One region of the Dietzia sp. WMMA184 genome, then DNA from elsewhere that is predicted to be linked to it. Evidence: predicted binding sites of a transcription regulator. Region 1 holds the regulator's gene; each other region holds the start of a gene.
The links. The regulator LexA, encoded in region 1, represses DNA repair genes until DNA is damaged. The targets are predictions, from matches to a motif close to CGAACANNTGTTCG.
Positions count from the first base shown of each region.

Region 1 (6,666 bases):
GCTCGCCGACGCCGTTGCGGAGCTCCTACGCGAGGACGACGGTGACGTCCTCGTGTTCCTCTCCGGTGAGCGTGAGATCCGCGACGCCGAGGAGGTGCTGCGGGGCCGGAAGTTCCCGGGCACCGAGATATTCCCGCTGTTCGCCCGCCTCACGGCAGCAGAACAGCAGCGCGCGTTCCGGGCCCATTCCACCCGGCGGGTGGTCCTGTCGACCAATATCGCCGAGACCTCGGTGACCGTGCCCGGCATCCGCTACGTCGTGGACACCGGCCTGGCGAGGATCTCCCGCTACTCCACCCGGACGAAGGTGCAGCGACTGCCCATCGAACCGGTGTCCCAGGCCTCCGCCGCGCAGCGCGCGGGACGCTGCGGCCGCGTCGCCGACGGGATCTGTATCCGCCTCTACTCCGAGGAGGACTTCGACTCGCGACCGGAGTTCACCGACCCGGAGATCCTGCGGACGAACCTCGCCTCGGTGATCCTGTCGATGGCGGATCTGGACCTGGGCCCCGTCGACGACTTCCCGTTCGTGGAACCCCCGGACCGCAAGGCCGTCCGGGACGGGCTCACTCTGCTCTCCGAACTCGGGGCGGTCAGGGTCGACGACGACGAGCGCCCTCACCTGACCGAGGTGGGCCGTGACATGGCGGCACTCCCCCTCGATCCCCGACTCGCCCGGATGGTGGTCGAGGGCCACCGCAACGGTTCGCTGTCGGACGTGCTGGTGGTGGTCGCCGCCCTGACGGTGCAGGACGTCCGCGAACGTCCCGCGGAGGAGCGGGACAAGGCGGATTTGCTGCACCGCCGCTTCGCGGACAAGACGTCCGACTTCCTCGGATATCTCAATCTGTGGAGGTACATCACCGAGCAGCGCCGTGAGCTGTCCGGCAGCGCCTTCCGCAAGATGTGCAAGGCGGAGTATCTCCACTGGCTCCGCATCCGCGAGTGGCAGGACCTCAACTCCCAGCTGCGGAGCATGTGCCGTGAACGCGGGTGGCATCCCGCGTCGGGACACGCCGCGGAGGACGACCTCCACAAGGCGGTCCTGACCGGCCTGCTCACCAACGTCGGTATGCGAGACGAGGAGACCCGCGAGTTCCGGGGCACACGGGGCATCCGGTTCCAGGTGTTCCCCGGGTCGGACCTGTCCAGGAAGCCTCCCCGCTGGGTGATGGCCTCCGAGCTCGTCGAGACGTCCCGGTTGTGGGCGCGTGATGTCGCCCGGATCGATCCGGGGTGGATCGAACAACTCGGGGGTCACCTCACCCGCACCCAGTATTCCGAACCGCACTGGTCGGACGCGCAGGGTGCCGCGATGGCGTACGAGAAGGTCCTGCTGCTGGGATTGACCGTGGTGGAGGCGCGGCGGATCCTGCTCTCCAGGGTCGACACCCCGCTCGCCCGCGAGATGCTCGTCCGCCACGGAATCGTGGAAGGTCGCCTGGAGACCCGGGTCCCGGTCATCCGCGAGAACGCCCGGGCCGTGGAGCAGGCCCGCGAGCTGGAGACGCGGAGCCGTCGTCGGGACCTGGTGATCGACGACGAGGCGTTGGTGGCCTTCTATCTCGAGCGCCTGCCCGAGGACATCACCTCCGGCCGGCATCTGGAGTCCTGGTGGAAGAAACGTGGTCATCGCGACCCGGACAGCCTCCGTCTCACTCCCGAGGACATACGCACCTCCGAGGCGGTGCCCGACGCCGCCGATTTCCCGCCCCTCTGGCGTCAGGGAGAGCGGAGTTTCGAACTGCTGTACGCGTTCGATCCCGGCGTCACGACCGACGGGATCACCGTGCGCATCCCGCTGCCGCAGCTGTCCTCGGTCACCACCGCCGGGTTCGAATGGCTGGTGCCGGGGCTGCGGGAGGAGCTCTACACGGAGATGCTCCGCACGCTCCCCAAGTATCTGCGCCGGCTGTGTTCTCCGCCCGCGGAATTCGCGGCCCTGTTGGCGGGCGACGTCTCGCCCCGCTCCGCCCCCTTGTCCGTGGCTCTCGCGCGAGCGTTGTCTGCCCGGATCGGTACCACGGTCGATCCGCGGGACTTCGATCAGAACCAGCTGCCGGGCCACCTCCGGATGCGCTTCGAGGTGGTCGACGGTGACGAGGTCGTGGCCTCGGGAACGGATCTCGCACAGTTGAGGACCCGGTTGGTGGACAGGGTGCGGGCGACCCTCAACGCCCGTCTCGTACCGGACAAGGGGCCCTACCGGGAGTGGACATCCGACACCATCGGCGATCTCCCGCAGTCGGTCACCGGCTCGGTGGACGGGGTCGAGGTGACCGTCTACCCCGCCCTGCGTGTCGGTGGGGACGGCATCCACGTCGTGGCGTGCGCCACGGAGGACGAGCGTCGATCCACCCAGGCGTCAGCGGTGCTCACGCTGGTCTCGGGCGGCCTGGTCTCGACGGCATCGATTCTGCGCGGTCGCCCGGTCCAGCAGCGGCTCGCGCTCACCCAGTACCCGCATGGCGGGATGGAGTCCCTGGTCTCGGATGCGTCGCTCGCCGCGAGTGGGCGGATCATCGCCCGACGTAAGGGCTCACCGGTTCTCACGGTCGCGGAGTTCCAGGATATCCAGGCCACTGCGAGGGCGGAGGTCCCCGGTGCGGTGGCGTCCGCGATCTCGGCGGCGGTTCCCGCGCTGATGGCCGCCCAGTCCGTGTCGGGCCGTTTGGCGGAGGTGCCGGCAGACGTCGCCGACGATGTCCGTCCCTCGCTGGACTTCCTCGTCGGGCGGGGATTCCTCGCCCGCCATCCCTCGGATGTGCTCCCACATCTGGAGCGGCATGTGCGGGCGGTCGGTGTCCGGTTGGACCTCGCGGAGAAGTCTCCCGCCCGGCACGGCGAGCTCACGGCGAAGTTGAGCCGCTCCGAGTCGACCGTCGAGGACGCATGCGCGGCCCTGCGACGGCGGCCGGGCGGGGCGCGGGCGTGCCGGGATCTGCGGTGGATGCTCGCCGAGTACCGGGTGGGGCTGTTCGCGCAGTCACTGGGTACGGCCCGTCCAGTGTCGGCAGAGCGGATCGACAAGGCGGTGGCGTCTGCGCTCGCCCCACGGTCGTCCAGATGACGTTGCGCGGTCAGCGGCTCGCGCGACGCTCTCGGAGGGCGATGATCTCGCGTTCGAAGTCGTCGGCCGAGCTGAACTGCTTGTACACGGATGCAAAACGCAGGTAGGCGACCTCGTCCAGATCCTGCAGAGGGCCCAGGATGGCGAGCCCGATCTCGTGGGCCGGAACCTCGGACACACCGCCGGAGCGCACTGCGTCCTCGACCTGCTGGGCGAGGCGACGGAGAGCGTCCTCGTCGACCGATCGTCCCTGGCACGCGCGGCGGACACCGCGAACGACCTTGTCCCGGCTGAACGCCTCGGTCACCCCGTTCCGCTTGAGAACCGTCAGCAGTGGCGTCTCGAGCGTCGTGAACCGGTGTCCGCACCGGGGGCACTCCCGTCGACGCCGGATCGCCTGTCCCTCGTCGACGGATCGTGAGTCGATCACCCGGGAGTCCTCGTGATGGCATGTCGGGCAGTACATTCCCGTGGGGCCCTTCGTCGACCGGAGTTCACACGTCCCGGATCGTGCCTGACGGAACGCGGGGGTGGCAGACCGCCGCCCGCGGTCCATTCTAGGAGGCCCGCTGCCCGGTCACGCGTAGGCGGGTCCGCCGAGGAAGGCCACTGCGAGAAGCATGATCACGCCGAATGCAATCCCGCACGCCAGCAGTGCCCAGGCCGGCACGTCGTCGACCACCCCGGTGGACACCGGGGCCTCGACGTGGCACGCCCGCGCGCGGTCCGTCGAGACCGGGCGCACGAGTACACGCCGACCGGGGGCGACCGATGTGACGGTGGCCGGACGGGCCGCCACCCGCGGCCGGACGAGGTTCCCCGCACGGGCGGACGTGACGGCCAGCCGATTGCCCTCGGGTCGGACCAGCGTGCGCCGCGGCGCAGGCGTGGGACGCACGAGCACCGACACATCTCTCGGCCGGTCGAGGTGAGCGCCCTGTCCACGATGGTCATCGGGGCAGACCTCGGTCCACCGCACGGCCGGACGTGGGTGGGACTGAAGCTCGACAACGGTCATGGTGGCTCCCTACTCGATACGGTGTGCGATCAGGGTTCGCACACCTGTATGTCTGTCTCAGTACATCTGTTCGAATCCGAACTCCCCTAGAGTTGTATCACGCGACTCCGACACAATCACGATTCGCAGAGGAATTTCTTCGAACACGTGTGTGGCGCAAGGCGGTGGTTGGCACTAGGGTGTAGACAGATCACAGCGTCGAACATCCATTCGCCGAAGGGACCCCACGAGATGCCGAAGCCCGATTTCGAGTCACTGACGGACCGACAGAAGAGCGTTCTCCTGCACATCCACGACACCGTCAAGGAGCGTGGTTATCCGCCGAGCATCCGCGAGATCGGGGACGCGGTCGGCTTACAGTCCACGTCGTCGGTGGCGCATCAACTCCGCACGTTGGAGAAGAAGGGCTTCCTGACGCGGGATCCTCACAAGCCGCGCGCGGTCGACGTCCACGGTGTCCCGGGGCAGAAGTCACGGGGCCGCCGGTCACCTGCGCCGGAGCCCCAGCGTCCGGGAGGCGCGGTCGAACCCGTCTACGTACCCGTCCTCGGCCGGATCGCGGCGGGCGGGCCCATCCTCGCGGAACAGGCCGTCGAGGAGATCTTCCCCCTGCCGGCGGACCTCGTCGGGTCAGGTGATCTGTTCATGCTCAAGGTCGTCGGCGAGTCGATGATCGACGCCGCCATCTGCGATGGCGACTACGTGGTGGTCAGGCGGCAGAACGTCGCGGACAACGGGGAGATCGTCGCCGCCATGATCGACGGGGAGGCCACGGTCAAGACCTTCCGGAACGACTCGAGCGGAGTCTGGTTGTTGCCCCACAATCCGTCGTTCAGCCCGATTCCGGGCGAGCACGCGACGATCCTCGGCAAGGTCGTGACGGTGTTCCGGAAACTCTGAGTCCCGGTTCGAACGACGCGCCGCCCGTCCCCGCAGGGGTCAGGCGGCGCCGTCATGTGGATCGCGGACCGCGAACTCGTCCAGTTCGCCGGCCACGGACGCGGGCAACCGGACCACCAGCCGGGTTCCGTCCTGGGTGTGTTCCTCCTCGACCACCGCGCCCTCGGCGTGGACCCGCGACACCACGTCCCCGCGGGAGTACGGGACGGACAGGGTCAGCTCGGTGTCCCCGGAGGCGACGATCTGGGTGATCCTCTCGAGGAGTTCGTCGACACCCTGCCCGGTGACCGCCGAGACGAACACGGCGTCGGGCAGCGCGTGGTGCAATTCGGTGAGGACCACGGGATCCGCGGCGTCGATCTTGTTGATCACCAGGAGTTCCCGAGGCCGCTCCGCGTTCTGCTCTTCCACCACCTCGTTGATCACCTTGCGCACCGCCTCGATCTGGCGGAGCGGGAAGGCATCCGAACCATCCACCACGTGGAGGAGCAACTCGGAGTCGACGACCTCTTCAAGAGTCGACCTGAAGGCCTCGACCAACTGGGTCGGCAGATGCCTGACGAATCCCACGGTGTCCGTGAAGACGACCGCCCTGCCGTCGGGCAACTCGGCCTTCCTCGTCGTCGGATCGAGGGTGGCGAACAGGGCGTTCTGAACCAGGACGCCGGCTCCGGTGATCCTGTTGAGCAGGCTGGACTTCCCGGCGTTCGTGTATCCGGCGATGGCGATGGACGGCACCGGAGTGGAACGCCGACGGTGCCGTTTGGTGTCCCGGGCCTGCTTCATCCCCTTGATGTCGCGACGCAGACGGGCCATCCGCTCGCGGATCCGGCGCCGATCGGTCTCGATCTTGGTCTCACCCGGGCCGCGAAGACCGACGCCGCCGTTGCTGCCGGCACGGCCGCCCGCCTGGCGGGACAACGACTCGCCCCACCCACGCAGACGGGGCAGCATGTACTCCATCTGGGCGAGCGACACCTGGGCCTTGCCCTCACGGCTGGTGGCGTGCTGCGCGAAGATGTCGAGGATCAGCGCGGTACGGTCGATGACCTTGACATTGACCGCCTTCTCCAGCGCGAGCAGCTGCCCCGGGGTGAGCTCGCCGTCGCAGATGACGGTGTCGGCGCCGGTCGCCGCGATCACGTCCTTGAGGACGCTGACCTTGCCCGACCCGATGTACGTGGCGGCATCGGGCTTGTCGCGGCGCTGGATGAGCGCGTCGCACACCTCCGATCCCGCGGTCTCGGCGAGCTGGGCGAGCTCGTCCATCGCGGCGTCCGCCTGCGCGGCGGACCCTTCGGTCCAGACACCGACGAGCACGACACGTTCGAGTCGGAGCTGGCGGTACTCGGCGTCGTTGACGTCCTGGAGTTCGGTGGAGAGCCCCGCCACCCGGCGCATCGAGGATCTCTCCTCGAGCTGGAATTCACCGATGGATGGATCGAGGTCGCGTGTCGGCCGGTCAGCGGCCGTGTGATCAGTAGTCATTCGGGTTCATCTTCTCACACCGGGCCCCCCGGTGTCCCGTTCGAGACGGTGTGCTACCGACCACGGTGGTAATGACCGTGGGCGACGAGTGTGGACGGCCCTGTGAGCGAGGACCCGGCACCGGTCAGTGATACCTCCACCTCGCCGCCCGGGACCACCACGACGACGTCGCCCGTCGCCTCCCCCGAGT
Region 1 covers NZ_NXEI01000001.1:424,169-430,834, reverse strand. Annotated here, with positions in the region: gene hrpA (ATP-dependent RNA helicase HrpA) at 1-3,070, shown strand, start outside; gene nrdR (transcriptional regulator NrdR) at 3,081-3,536, opposite strand; gene CK206_RS01980 (hypothetical protein) at 3,648-4,088, opposite strand; gene lexA (transcriptional repressor LexA) at 4,278-4,988, shown strand; gene hflX (GTPase HflX) at 5,028-6,476, opposite strand; gene dapF (diaminopimelate epimerase) at 6,530-6,666, opposite strand, start outside.

Region 2 (6,666 bases), 2.5 Mb from region 1:
GGACCTGCTGTGCCTGTTCGGCCACGAGGTGCGTGTTCACCGGAGGATCATACTCCCGCGGACCCCGGGCCCGGCCGTGTCCGCGATCGACGTCACTCCGGGCGCTACGGTGTGGTCGTGGCCCCCACCGACCTGCCGGACACCCTCCGCCTCAGTCTCCTGGACAGGTCCCGGACCCGCGTCGGCGAGTCTCACGCCGCCGCGATCGAGGGCACCCTGGCCCGCGCGGAGCGGGCCGACGCCCTGGGCTTCCACCGCTACTGGACGGCCGAGCACCACGCGGTGCCCGGGATCGCGAGCGGGAGCCCGCCGCTGTTGATCGCGGCCACCGCCGCGCGCACCGACCGTATCCGCCTCGGATCCGGGGGCGTGATGCTGCCCAACCATCGACCGCTGATCGTCGCCGAGCAGTTCGCCATGCTCGAGGCGATGCACCCGGGCCGTATCGACCTCGGGGTGGGACGTTCGCTCGGGTTCACCGCACCGGTCCGTGCGGCGCTCGGCGTCGCCGAGTACGACACCGACGCGTTCGCCCGCGATATCACCGCGGTGCAGGACTTCCTCCACGGTCGGGGGCCCGTCACCGCGCTGCCGGTCGTCGAGGCCCCGCCCCCGTTGTTCGTGCTCGCGACCGGTCGGGGCCTGGAGGTCGCTGCACGGGCCGGACTGCCCGTCGTGGTCGGGGGACCGAGGCTGCTCGCCGACCCGTCGCCCCTGGATCGCTACCGCGAGATGTTCCGGCCGAGCGAGGCCACGCCGGAGCCCTATGTGGTGGTGAGCCTGGAGGTGATGGTCGCCGACTCGGTCGGGACCGCGCGACAGCTACTCCTCCCGGAGGCGTGGGCGATGGCGGAATCCCGGGAGACCGGGGTGTTCGGCCCGCTGCGGTCGCCGACGGAGATCCTGGACCGCAGGTTCCGTCCGCAGCAGCTGCGACGGGTCGAGGACTGGATGGCGGGGGCCGTCCAGGGGGACGCGGAGAAGGTCGCACGCGAACTCGCCGTGCTCGTCGAGCGGACCGGGGCCGACGAGATCATGGCGTCCACCTCCATTTTTGACCGCGACGACCTCGCCCGGGCCGACGCTGCGCTCGCCGAACTGCTCCCCGGCTGACCGGTACCGCACGGCTCGCGGGTGCGCGTCGTCACGCTCGCCTAGGCTGGAGGGTGTGCGCCCACCTCCACAGGGGTGCGGCGCCCCGAGATGCGCGCGTCGCACAGCCGAGAACCCTGGAGGAGACCACATGCCCATCGCAACTCCCGAACAGTACAAGGACATGCTCGACCGGGCCCGTAACGAGGGCTTCGCCTACCCGGCGATCAACTGCACGTCCTCGGAGACCATCAACGCGGCCATCAAGGGCTTCGCCGATGCCGGGTCCGATGGCATCATCCAGTTCTCCACCGGCGGTTCCGAGTTCGGCTCCGGCCTTAACGTCAAGGACATGGTCACCGGCGCGGTCGCGCTCGCCGAGTTCGCGCACGTGGTGGCGGCGAAGTACGACGTCCTCGTCGCGCTGCACACCGACCACTGCCCCGAGGACAAGCTCGACGGCTTCGTGCGGCCGCTCATCGAGATCTCGCAGGAGCGCGTCGACCGCGGCGAGAACCCGCTCTTCCAGTCCCACATGTGGGACGGTTCGGCCACCCCGCTCGACCGTAACCTGGAGATCGCCAAGGAGCTGCTCGAGAAGACGGCAAACGCCAAGCAGATCCTCGAGATCGAGATCGGCGTCGTCGGCGGCGAGGAGGACGGCGTCGAGAACGAGATCAACGAGAAGCTCTACACCTCCCGTGAGGACTTCGAGGCCACCATCGACGCCCTCGGCGCCGGCAACACCGGGCAGCGCTACCTGCTGGCCGCGACCTTCGGCAACGTCCACGGCGTGTACAAGCCGGGCAACGTCAAGCTCAAGCCCGAGGTGCTGAAGATGGGCCAGGACGTCGCGGTCGAGAAGCTGGGCCTCAACGCCGGTGACCTGCCGTTCGACTTCGTCTTCCACGGCGGCTCGGGCTCGGCCAAGAGCGAGATCGAGGAGGCGCTGTCCTACGGCGTCATCAAGATGAACGTCGACACCGACACCCAGTACGCGTTCACCCGGCCGATCGCCGCGCACATGTTCGGCAACTACGACGGCGTCCTCAAGGTCGACGGCGAGGTCGGCAACAAGAAGGTCTACGACCCGCGTTCCTACCTGAAGAAGGCCGAGCAGGCCATGTCCGAGCGCGTCGTCGAGGCGTGCAACGACCTGAAGTCGGCCGGCAAGTCCAAGGGTGCCGCTGCGTGATCGAACGCTGCTTGAGTGAACGCTGCTTGATCGATCACGGCCTGATCGGCCTGCCTGATCGGCCTGCCTGATCGGTCGTATCTCATCGCGGCCTGACACCGCCCCATCAGCGGCGCTCCTCCACCCGGAGGGGCGCCGCTGTCATGTGTGGACCTCTCGCCGCCGAATCGAACCCTTGTGCTACGCGGAGGGTGCCGGTAAGATCGCTTGTATGTTCGAGTCGGGTGCGATGCTGAAGGGGGTGCGGTGGTGAGCGAGGAAACGGGGACGACGACGAGGTCGGCTTTCGCCGGGGCGCTCCGCGCGGTGCCGGAGCCCCTCGACACCCTGGGCGCCGAGGCCCTGAGCGAGGTGGCGCGCTCGGCGACGCTGGCGCAGAACCTGGCGGCGGCGACCCGGCTGCAGGCGGCCCACCTGTTGGTCCAGGCGATGGGGAGTGTCGACAGGGGCTCCCCGGGGCGAGCCGATACGCCGCCGTTCGGGGACTCCCGTCCCGCCTACTCCCGGCTCGAACCCACTGAGCGTGCGCGCAACCACCTGGCCGCGGCCATGTCGCTGACCGGGTGGCACGCTGCCCGCCTGGTCACTGCCGGTGTGCAGATCCACACTCGCCTGCCGCGTCTGCGCAAGGCTGTAGAACGCGGACTGTTCCCCGAGCAGCTGGCCATCGACGCCGCCTGCCGTCTGGCAGAGGTGCCCGACACGATCATCGGTGCGGTGGAATCGGACGTCGTCGGCGCCCTGAGCCGAGACCTCGACGGGGGCCACCGGCCCAGTCGCTCGGCCCTGGACACGGCGGTCGACGCGTCCCGGGAGCGTCATGACCCACAGGCCGCCGGCGACGCCGTGGACGCCGCCGTCGACCAGCGGACGGTTCGGTTCCGCCCGGCCCGCGACGGCATGACCAGCATGTGGGCCTCGCTGCCCAGTGGGGATGCAGAGAAGCTCCGCCGCCGGATCGACTCCGCCGCCCGCGCTGCCTCGGAGTCGGGCCACCCCCGCACGCGCGACCAACTGCGCGCCGACGCCCTGTGCGCACTCGGGGACCCCACGACCAACGACATCGGCACGAGCCTGTACGACGCGGAAGAGTCGGCGGGCGCGTGCAATGCCACCACCGGCACCTGCGCCGACGCCGCCGACAGGCCCCCGCTGGGAGCGTCGTGGGGCACCGAGCAGCCCATCCGGATCTCGATCATCGACAGCGTCGCCCAGGGGCTGCCCAACCGCGTGCAGTTCGTGAACGGCGCCTATTCGAGCTTCGACTGGCTGTGTGAGGAGCTCCTGTCCGGCGGCGACTCCAGGGTCAGGTTCGAGATGCTCGACCCGCAGCCGGGTGTCCAGGACACACCGGACGCGGTGCTCAAGTACTTCATCACCCCGGCGCTGGCCGAGCGAATCCGGCTCCGCGACGGCACGTGCCGCCACCCGGGGTGTACGGTCGACGCCCACGACTGTGAGATCGACCATGTCATCGCCTTCGATCATCAGCGACCTGAACTGGGCGGACCCACCGCCGAGTGGAACCTCGTGTGCCTGTGTCGCAAGCACCATCGGGAGAAGACCTTCGGGCACTGTGCCTACCGGCCCGGACCGCTCGGCGAGCTGACCATCATCACCGAGACCGGTCACGAACACCGCACCACACCACACGGGCCGCTGGCCCAGGCGCGCGACCGGATTCTCGACCACCGATGGCGACAACACGTCGACCGTCTCATCGCCGACGACGGCCACCTCACCAATCCGCCCGGCATCGAGCGGGACTACCGCACCGGCCGAGACGGTTCCCGGCCAGCCTGACTGCCAGGGGCAGACCCGGCCCGCCAGTTTTCCCACGGCTGGCCCGTCCCACCTGGCTGCCAGCGGCACACCCGGCCCGCCTGACCCTCGACGGGTCGGGTCAGCCCGGCTGCTGGTCCTGCGGGACCACGCCCATCCCGACACCGGGCTGGCACATCTTCCAGGCACCGTCCTCGTCGCGCATATGAATCTGCTCCGGGCCCGTCCCGTCGGACGCCGACTCCACGGTCGCGGTCGCCTCGGCGCCGTTGTCACTGATCTCCACCCCGAGCACCTCGAGATCCTGGGGGAACGAACCCGCGATCGATTCGCGGAACATCGAGTCGAGGTCCGAGCCCGTCGCCTCGCTCGACGCGGTGATGGTGTCGACGAGCTCCTGCGGGACGCGGTTCTCCGCGCACATGTGCCCGTTGAACTCGGCGAACGACTCCGCCGAACTCATGCTCTCCAGCGTCTGCTCGACGTCCCGCTCGGCCCGCGCGGACGACGACAGCGGGCCCGCGAGGAAAAGCCACGCGAGCGCGGCGATCACGAGGAGCGCCACGACGACGGCCGCCGTGACGGCCACGCCGCCCCGCCCGCCGCGACCGCCTTGCCGGCCGCTGCCCGGACGTGCCCCACCCTCCGGGCCCCCGCCCGGCTGTCCCGCGGGGTTCGGCTCCCCGGCGGCCGGCTGCTGGCTCGTCGTCGTCATCTACTACTCCCGGTGCGCGTCGCCGGCCCCGGACGGGCCGCGTCGACCCGCCACCGTAGCGGACCGACCTGTGATTCCGGGGGTGCAGGGGCGCCGACCGCACCGGCGCGGACACCGCTCCCGCCAGGCCACGGGCGCTACACATGAGATGGCCAGTTAGCCTTCAGGTATGCCCAGGCTCCGTCTCAGCTCTGTTCGTGTTCTCACCGGCGGCCTGACCGTCTCGGCGCTCCTGTTGTCCGGCATCGGCCCCGCCCACGCTGACGCCGGCGACTGGAGCCAGTACCGCGCGACCCCCACCAACAACACCCACGTCGTCACCGGTGGAGCCCAGATCTTCTCCGGCACCATCCCCACCGCGAACGAGGTGCGGGCGACCCCGGTGGTGGCCGACGGCAAGGTGTTCGTGGGCAGTCACGGCTCCGGGGAGCTGCAGGCGTTCGACCTGGCGACGGGCGAATTGTTGTGGCAGGCGCAGGCGCCGAACTGGGTGCATTCGGAGATGATCCATTCCGACGGGCGGCTGTTCGTGGGATTCGGCAACCGCTTCTTCCAGGACGGGCCGGGTGGCTACCGCGGCACCGGGGAGTCCGGCGTCCTGGGTCTGGACCCGGACACCGGTGAGATCCTGTGGCGCCACGACACCGCCGGCGAGGTCATGCCGACACCCGCCGTGACGGGCGGAGCGGTCTGGGCGGTCACCGGGGACCGTCGCCTGTACAAACTCGACCCGGCGACCGGTGAGGCGCTCGAGGTGGTGGAGACCGGCCACGTGGTGAGCATGTCCTCGCCGTCGGAACAGGGCGGAGTGCTGTACTTCGGCGGCGGCGCGCCCCGGCCGTACACGTTCTTCGCCTACGGCACCGCGGCCGGCGAGTTCGCCTGGCAGCGGGAGTTCCCCGAGTTCACCCACGGCCTCGACGACGTCCCGCCGGCCGTCGACGAGGGGATCGTCGTCACCACGGCCAACCGCGCCCTGTTGCCCGGGATCGCCGGCGCGCGCGAGGAGCACACGATCATCGCGATGGACCAGCAGTCCGGCGAGGTGGTGTGGCGGGACGTGATCGGCGACGGGCCCGCCCCGACCAACAACCGGTCCGGTGCGCCGACCATCCACGACGGCACCGTCTTCGTGGGCAGTCCCACCACGGGCGCCGCCTACGCGTATGACCTGCACTCCGGCGAGCGACTGTGGCGTAACCCTGTCGGCGCGATCAAGGGTGCCCCGGTGATCCACGCGGGTGGTGCCTACTTCTCGACCACCGCCGGGAACGTGTACCGCCTCGACGTCCGCACCGGCGCGATCACCGGCGTCCTCGAGCTGGAGGGGCCGTTGGCCCCGGCCGGGCCGATCCTCGTCGACGACACCCTGGTGGTCCCCAGCCAGAGCCGGAACGTCTACTTCGTCCCGCTCGAGGAGTTCCCCGACTCCCGCGCCACGGGCGGCGCGACCGCGAGCCTCGGCGACCCGGCGTCACCGTGGGGGAGCGCCGCGGGGTCCGCGGCGTCCGCGGCGGGATCGCTCGGCACGGACGCGGGATCGCTCGACCCCGCGTACTGACGGGCGCCGGCGCCGGCCCCTGTCTCGCCCCACCGGCCCCCGGCTCGCCCCACTGGCCCCCGGGCCCACCCGACCTGCCGGGTCAGGGGAGCGGGCCCGCGGGCTCCAGGCGGTCGGTGCCGTGCCGGGTCCGCCAGCTCGCCATCGGGTAGGCGCCACTGTTCGGGTCCTCGCGGGCCACGAGCGCCCAGTAGTCGGCGTGGGCGTAGTCGCTGGTGAACTCGACCACCGTGAAGCCGTGGCGGTCGAGATCGGCCCAGCGGACGTGCCGGTTCGCGGCGGTCAGCGCGCCCTGGGCGGCCTGCGAGAGCGGGTTGCCCT
Region 2 covers NZ_NXEI01000001.1:2,972,715-2,979,380, forward strand. Annotated here, with positions in the region: gene CK206_RS13690 (MsnO8 family LLM class oxidoreductase) at 118-1,113, shown strand; gene fbaA (class II fructose-bisphosphate aldolase) at 1,244-2,287, shown strand; gene CK206_RS13700 (HNH endonuclease signature motif containing protein) at 2,537-4,090, shown strand; gene CK206_RS13705 (hypothetical protein) at 4,191-4,784, opposite strand; gene CK206_RS13710 (PQQ-binding-like beta-propeller repeat protein) at 4,954-6,345, shown strand; gene CK206_RS13715 (alkaline phosphatase) at 6,428-6,666, opposite strand, start outside.
Region 2: the regulator LexA is predicted to act here: its motif matches at 2,492-2,505, upstream of CK206_RS13700 (HNH endonuclease signature motif containing protein).

Region 3 (6,666 bases), 3.3 Mb from region 1:
ATCCGCGGCGGCACGGCGCTGGGTACCGGGCGCGGCGAGAAGCTCGCGACGCTTCTGCACGCCCGTGCCGAGCAGCACATCGTGGTGGCCCTGGCCGACGGGGGACTGTCCACCCCGACGGTGTTCGCCGAGTTCGACCGGCTGCGCGCCGAGCGCGACCGGCTGCGCGCGGAGCGCGACCCTGCTGATCCCGGGCGCGACCCGGCTGATCCCGAGCGGGGCCTGCCGCGCGCGGGCGGGGTCGACCCGCTCGTGGCGGCCCTCGCCGGCGACGATCCCGCCGCCGTGGCCGGGCTGCTCGCCAACGACATGGAGGCCGCCGCGCTCTCGCTCATGCCCGCCCTCCGCCGGACCCTGCGCGTCGGCCGGGAGGCCGGGGCCCTGCACGGCATGGTCTCCGGCTCCGGCCCCACCTGCCTGTTCTTCTGCACCGACCGTGACCACGCGATCGCCGTCGCCGCCGAGGTCAGCGAGCACGGCGTCGCCCGCGAGGTCCGCGTGACCCGCGGCCCGGTCGGCGGTGCGCACATCGTCGACGACCCCACAGGAAAGTAGAGATGGCCCCCACCAACCTCATCAACCTCGAGCAGTGCTCGGTCTCCTTCGGGATCCGGCAGGTGCTCGACAACGTCTCACTGGGCGTCAACGCCGGCGACCGCATCGGCGTCGTCGGCCTCAACGGGGGCGGCAAGACCACCCTGCTGGAGATCCTCACCGGCGTGGCCGAGCCCGACTCCGGGCGCGTCTCGCAGGTCAGCGGTCTGCGGATCGCCGTGGTCACGCAGCGCACGGAGCTCGCCGCCGACACCGTGGGCCAGGCCGTGGTCGGCAGGCTCGGCCTCGCGGTCCACGAGTGGGCCGGTGACGCCCGCGTCCGCGCGGTGCTCGACGGCATCGGGATCCACGACCTGGGACTGGACACGCCCGTCGCGGATCTGTCCGGCGGTGAGCGGCGCCGGGTGTCGCTCGCCGCGGCCCTCGTGCAGGATTTGGACCTGCTCGTGTTGGACGAGCCGACCAACCATCTCGACGTCGAGGGGGTCCAGTGGTTGGCGGACCACCTGGTCGCGCGATCGAGTGCGCTCGTCGTCGTCACCCACGACCGGTGGTTCCTCGACACGATCGCCACCCACACCTGGGAGGTGGTCGACGGCCACGTCGAGCAGTACGAGGGTGGCTACAACGACTGGGTGTTCGCGCGCGCCGAGCGCGACCGCCAGGCCGCGGCCACCGAGTCGCGTCGTCAGAACCTCATGCGCAAAGAACTCGCGTGGCTGCGCCGCGGCGCCCCGGCGCGGACGTCCAAGCCGCGCTATCGCATCGAGGCGGCCGAGGCGCTCATCAAGGACGTGCCGCCGCCCCGCGACTCGCTACAGCTGTCGAGCTTCGCCGCGCGGCGCCTCGGTAAGGTCGTGATCGAGCTGGAGGACGCGCGCCTCGATGCCCCCGACGGCCGCACCCTCGTCGACGACCTCACCTGGCGACTGGCCCCCGGCGAGCGTGTGGGCCTGGTCGGCGTCAACGGTTCCGGCAAGACCACGCTCCTGCGCGCGCTCGCCGGTGAGGCCCCCCTCGCCGCGGGTAGCCGCAAGGAGGGCAAGACCATCCGGATCGGGTGGCTGCGTCAGGAACTCGACGACCTGCCGCTGGATCAGCGGGTGCTCGAGGCGATCGAGGACGTCGCCGCCCGGGTGGCGTTCGGCAAGGACGAGCTCACCGCCTCCCAGCTGGCCGAGCGGCTGGGCTTCTCGCCGGCCCGTCAGCGCACGCCCGTCGGCGACCTGTCCGGCGGCGAGCGGCGGCGCCTGCAGCTCACGCGCGTGCTCATGGCCGAGCCCAACGTCCTGCTGCTCGACGAGCCCACCAACGACCTCGACATCGACACGCTGCGCCAACTCGAGGACCTGCTCGACGGCTGGCCCGGCACGATGGTCGTCATCTCGCACGACCGCTACCTCGTCGAGCGCATCTGTGACTCGGTGTGGGCGCTGTTCGGCGACGGCCAGCTCACCAACCTCCCGCGCGGCATCGACGAATACCTCGAGCGCCGTCGCGTCGCCGGGGCGGCTGGCGACTCGGGCAAGGTGTCGCGCTCCACGCCGGGCGCCGCGTCTGCTTCGGCTGGCGGCTCTGGGGCCGGTGCCGCGGGTGGTAGTGCCACGGCTCCCGCCCTCTCCGCCGCCGAGGAGCGGGCACTCACCAAGGAGATGTCGAAGATCGAGCGGCAGATGGGCAAGCTCGACAAGCGCGAGGCCGAGCTCCACAAGGCCATGGCCGATGTCTCGGCAGGGGCAATGGACACCGAGAAGCTGGCCGCCCTGGACCGCGAGCTCAAGGACGTCTCCGCGGAGAAGGACACGCTCGAGGAGCGCTGGATGGAACTGGGCGAGCAAATCGAGGGTTGAGTCGCCCGGCCGGCCGACCTAGGCAGCCGACTGCGACCCCGGTTCGCGCTCTGCAGCGTGGAGTCGCTGTTCCGCCTGAGCGCGCAGGTACCTCCGTTCGGAGGCGCGACGGTGCCGGGTGTGCGGTTGGCGCTGCGATCCGGGTATGCAGTCTCCGGTTCTGCCGGCTTCGCCGGCCTCCTTCTGTAGCCGGGAGCGTTCGGGGTGTCGCGGTGCGCCGAACTCCGCCAATGGGCCGGTGGGGGTGGTGATGACGCGTGTCCCGGGGTCCTTGTCGGGATGGTTCGGACCATGTATCCACACGTAGTCCCCGTCAGTGCTCCGGTAGTAGGCCCAGATGCCATCGGTCTTGAGGCGATGGTGGGTGCGGCAGATGCTGCCGAGGTCGTCGCTGGTGGTGTATCCGCCGCGTTGGGGATCGTCGTGGTCGAAGGGGATGATGTGGTCGAGGTCCGTCTTGTCCGCCGGGGTCTGGCAGCCGGGGAAAACGCAGGTGCCGTCGCGACCCCGACAGAAGCGGGCCAGTGCCTCCGAGGGGCTGTACCGGCGGGAGGCCTCACTGTCCGGGTCCGCGAGCGTGTCGATCGCGTCGAGTCTGCGCCTGGCGAATCGCTGCAGTTCATCGGACGTGAAGCGACTGACGGGGCCGTAACCTGCCACGAACAGGCCCCGGAAGTCCGCGTCCCCGTCGTCGTAGGCGTGGATCACGACCCGGCGGGCCGCGGCCATCGCGTCCGGGTCCGTGAGGTGGTCTCCGTCGGGTGCGGGCAGACAGGTCCAGCCGCGGCTCAGGGCGAGGAGGCCGGCGGCCCTGAGTTGCCCGATCGACCGGGGGTCGTCTGTTGCGGCGGTGCGGACCAGGGCTTCGATCCGCTCGGTGATCTCCAGGCCGTCGACAGCTGAGAGGGTCGCGGTGAGCAGCGCGAGATCGCCGGTGACCGGCGTCATCTTCACGTTCTGCTCTCGCCGAGCCTGTTGTGCGCGGGCGTCCGCTCCCACGGGGTCGCAGCTCGCGACGTGCTTGCTGAGCATCTTGCGCAGTGGCCCGATCCTGGGAGGGTGGGTTCGGCGCCTCGTCGGTGCGAGTCCCTCGCTGATGCGGCGGTCGAGTTCCGGCATGAGACGGTCCTCCACCAGGGCGGTCTCCTCGGCGATGGCGTGGGCCGCGTCGACTCCGATCCACCCAGTCGTCAGCAGTGTCGCGGTGAGAGGCAGCCGCTCGGTCAGTTCTATGGCGGTGGCCACCAGCCGAAATGCCCCGCGGCGGGACAAAGCCATCGAGGCGCTCACCATGGTCGCCGCCGTGTCCAGGGGATCGCGTCGCTGGTCGTTCTGGGTTGACCTGGATACGCAGTCGTACGCATAGGCCACAGTGCGGCCTTCGGCAGCGTTGATCGCCCGCTGCGCGAGATAGCCGCGTCGCTGTCCGGGGTCCCATCGGCTGAAGGCCTCAGGGACGACGACGTCGGTGGCGGGGGTAGGCACCGTCGTGAATCCCGGCGGGGTCACGAACGGCGAGTGGGCGGTGTCTGTTGGGCTCATGGTTCGACTGTATGTTCGAGGTACGACATGGTCGGAAGAAGTGGCTGTCACGGCCGTGACCTGCGGTGCCCTGGATGCCCCGTTCAGGGCGGCGCAGGTCAGACGGCACCGCGGTTCAGACGGGACTGCGGTGCAGTCGGAGGGGTTGACGGCAGGCAGCAGCGCGGCGGCGGAGGTGAGGCATGGCGGTACGGCGCCACCGCGCCCGGGTGCTCGATGGACACCGGCAGCCCGCGGGCCCGGGCGGCGTCTGCAGCCTCGTGACCTGCGGTGCCCTGGATGCCCCGTCCAGGGCACCGCAGGTCAGACGGCACCGCAGGTCAGATGGCACCGCGGCTCAGACGGAGGCGTGGACGGCAGCCAGTAGCGCGTCGGGGTCCGTGAGGTCCGGCAGGACGGTGTGGGCGCCGGCGGCGCGGAGGTCGTCGGCGGATACCCTGCCGGTGGCGACAGCCACGCAGACGGCACCCGCGGCGCGCGCCCCGCGGACATCGTGCACGTGATCGCCCACGACCACCGACCGCCCGGGGGTCACGTCCACACCGCGGGCCCGGGCGGCGGCGAGGGCGTCGCGGACGAGGTGGGCGCGGTCCGCGTGGTGATCACCGAACGCGCCGAGTCCGGGATCGGGCAGCCCGTCGAAGCCACAGAGCCGCAGCTTGAGCAGCGCCGTCCGCCGCATGTTGCCCGTGACGATCCCCTGGTGCAGTCGCGGGTCCGCGGCCAGGGCGGCGACAGCTTCGTGGGCGCCGGGCAGGGGGCCGCCACCTCCGGCCAGGAGATCGTCCCCGAACGTTTCGCAGCGCCGGGCCACGGCGTCCATGAGGGAAAGGACCACCTCGTCGTCGTCGACACCTATCCCGTTGATCTCGAGGAGATCGGTGAGGATCGCGCGGTCGGTCCGTCCGGCGAAGGACGCGCCCATGACGGGGTCGCGGCCGAGGAGGTCGGCGAGCGCCGGGGTGATCATGCGGGTCCCGAAGCCGGCGGGGTCGAGGAGGGTGAGGTCGAGGTCCCACAGGACGAGTACGTCGCTCACGTCCCGAACGTCTCCAGCAGCGGCGCCAGCCAGGTGGTGAGGAAGGTGCGGAGGTCGTCGTCGGAGCGGGCCTCGGGCGAGTCCAGGCACAGCACCGACCAGCCCACGTGCACGCCCACCTCGAGGGGCGTTGTCGCGGCGTCGAGCACATCGGTGAACGCGCCGGTGAGCATGGTGAGTCGCTCGGAGACGGCCTGCGAGACCAGGTCCTCGCGGCTGCCGAAGATGGAGTAGACGGTCTGGCGGCTGACCTCGGCCCGCTTGGCGACCGCGGCGATCGTGACGCCCCCGAAACCGGCGCGCCCGATGACCGCTCGGGTGGCGTCGAGGATGGAGTCGCGGGAGCGCACCCCGCCAGTATCCCGGACGCCGCCGGACGCCGTGCCTAAAAGACGGCGCCCCTAGAATACAGCGCCCACGTCCTGCCGCACGATCCTGTCCAGCGGGCGCTCGGCGATCGCGGCGATGGTCAGCGACGGGTTGCACGCGGCGGTCGTGCCGGGGATGAGCGCGCCGTCGACGACGTACAGCCCGCGCTGGCCCGGGACGCGGCCGTCGAGGTCGCAGACCTGTCCCATGACGGCGCCGCCGAGCGGGTGCCAGGTGGAGTTGAGCATGCGGTTGGTGTCCGTGAGGTGGTCGGTCGGGCCGGCGATGTCGCGTGCGGTGCGATCGACGTGGGTGAGGATGCCGGAGTCGCCGTCGGCTGGCCAGCGGATGATCCCGCGGTCCTGCGCCGAGTCGTAGACGACCCGACCGCGGTCGGCGCTGACGCCGTAGCCAACCATCACCGTGGTGTGGGGGTCCGGTCCGAACGGCGGGAGCGAGGCCTGGATGACGGTGTGGGCGGTGGCGGGGTCGGACCAGTTGAGACTGCCGTAGACCACGGGCCCGCCCTGGACGGCGCCGAACCCGGCGGTGGGGTCGGTCCACAGGTAGATGCGGTCGGCGTTGGAGCCCCAGCCGCTGCCGACGGCGTCGGGCAGGTCGGTGACGGCGTCGGTGGCGGCGGCGCGGGTGAGCAGGGTGGAGGTGCCCACCGAGCCGGCGGCCATGATCAGTGCCGGGGCCCGCATCGACAGCGTCCGGACGAGCCGTCCGGCGGTGTCGAGGACCTCCACGTCCAGCTCCCAGCGGCCGTCGGGAGGCGGCGCATCGCGCGCACATCGTGCAGAGGCCGGACGTCGACCAGGCCCGTGGCCTCGGCGCGGGCGAGTTAGGTGACGTCGACGGAGTGTTTGCCACCGTTGTTGACCCCCAGGGAGCTGTCGCCGTTGGTGTAGGACGGGCGCATCTCGCCGCGCAGTTCCGCCAGGGCGTAGTCCCAGTCCATCGGCATGGGGATCTTGCGCAGGGGCAGCCCGGCGTCGCGGACGCGCTGGGCGAAAACGCGGGAGGCGGCGTACCGGGGCGCGGCGACGAGCTCGTCGGGGGCCTCGGCGAGGCGCAGCATCCGGGAGACGCGTGGGTAGTACTCGCGCTCCATCTCGCGCCAGTCGATCGCGCCGGGGGACCACGTGTGGAACAGCTCCTCGGTGGGTTGTAGTGCCATGCCCTGGTAGATGAGGGAGCCGCCGCCGACGCCGGTGGCGCAGACGGACGTCATGTTCTCGCCGACGGACGCCTCGAGCAGGCCGGTGTGGCGCGGGAGGTCCACGGGGCGGCCGAACACCTCGGCCG
Region 3 covers NZ_NXEI01000001.1:3,692,360-3,699,025, forward strand. Annotated here, with positions in the region: gene CK206_RS17120 (4-(cytidine 5'-diphospho)-2-C-methyl-D-erythritol kinase) at 1-555, shown strand, start outside; gene CK206_RS17125 (ABC-F family ATP-binding cassette domain-containing protein) at 558-2,405, shown strand; gene CK206_RS17130 (HNH endonuclease signature motif containing protein) at 2,424-3,947, opposite strand; gene CK206_RS17135 (HAD hydrolase-like protein) at 4,285-4,986, opposite strand; gene CK206_RS17140 (TetR/AcrR family transcriptional regulator) at 4,983-5,336, opposite strand; partial or broken gene CK206_RS17145 (GMC oxidoreductase) at 5,388-6,666, opposite strand, start outside.
Region 3: the regulator LexA is predicted to act here: its motif matches at 3,952-3,965, upstream of CK206_RS17130 (HNH endonuclease signature motif containing protein).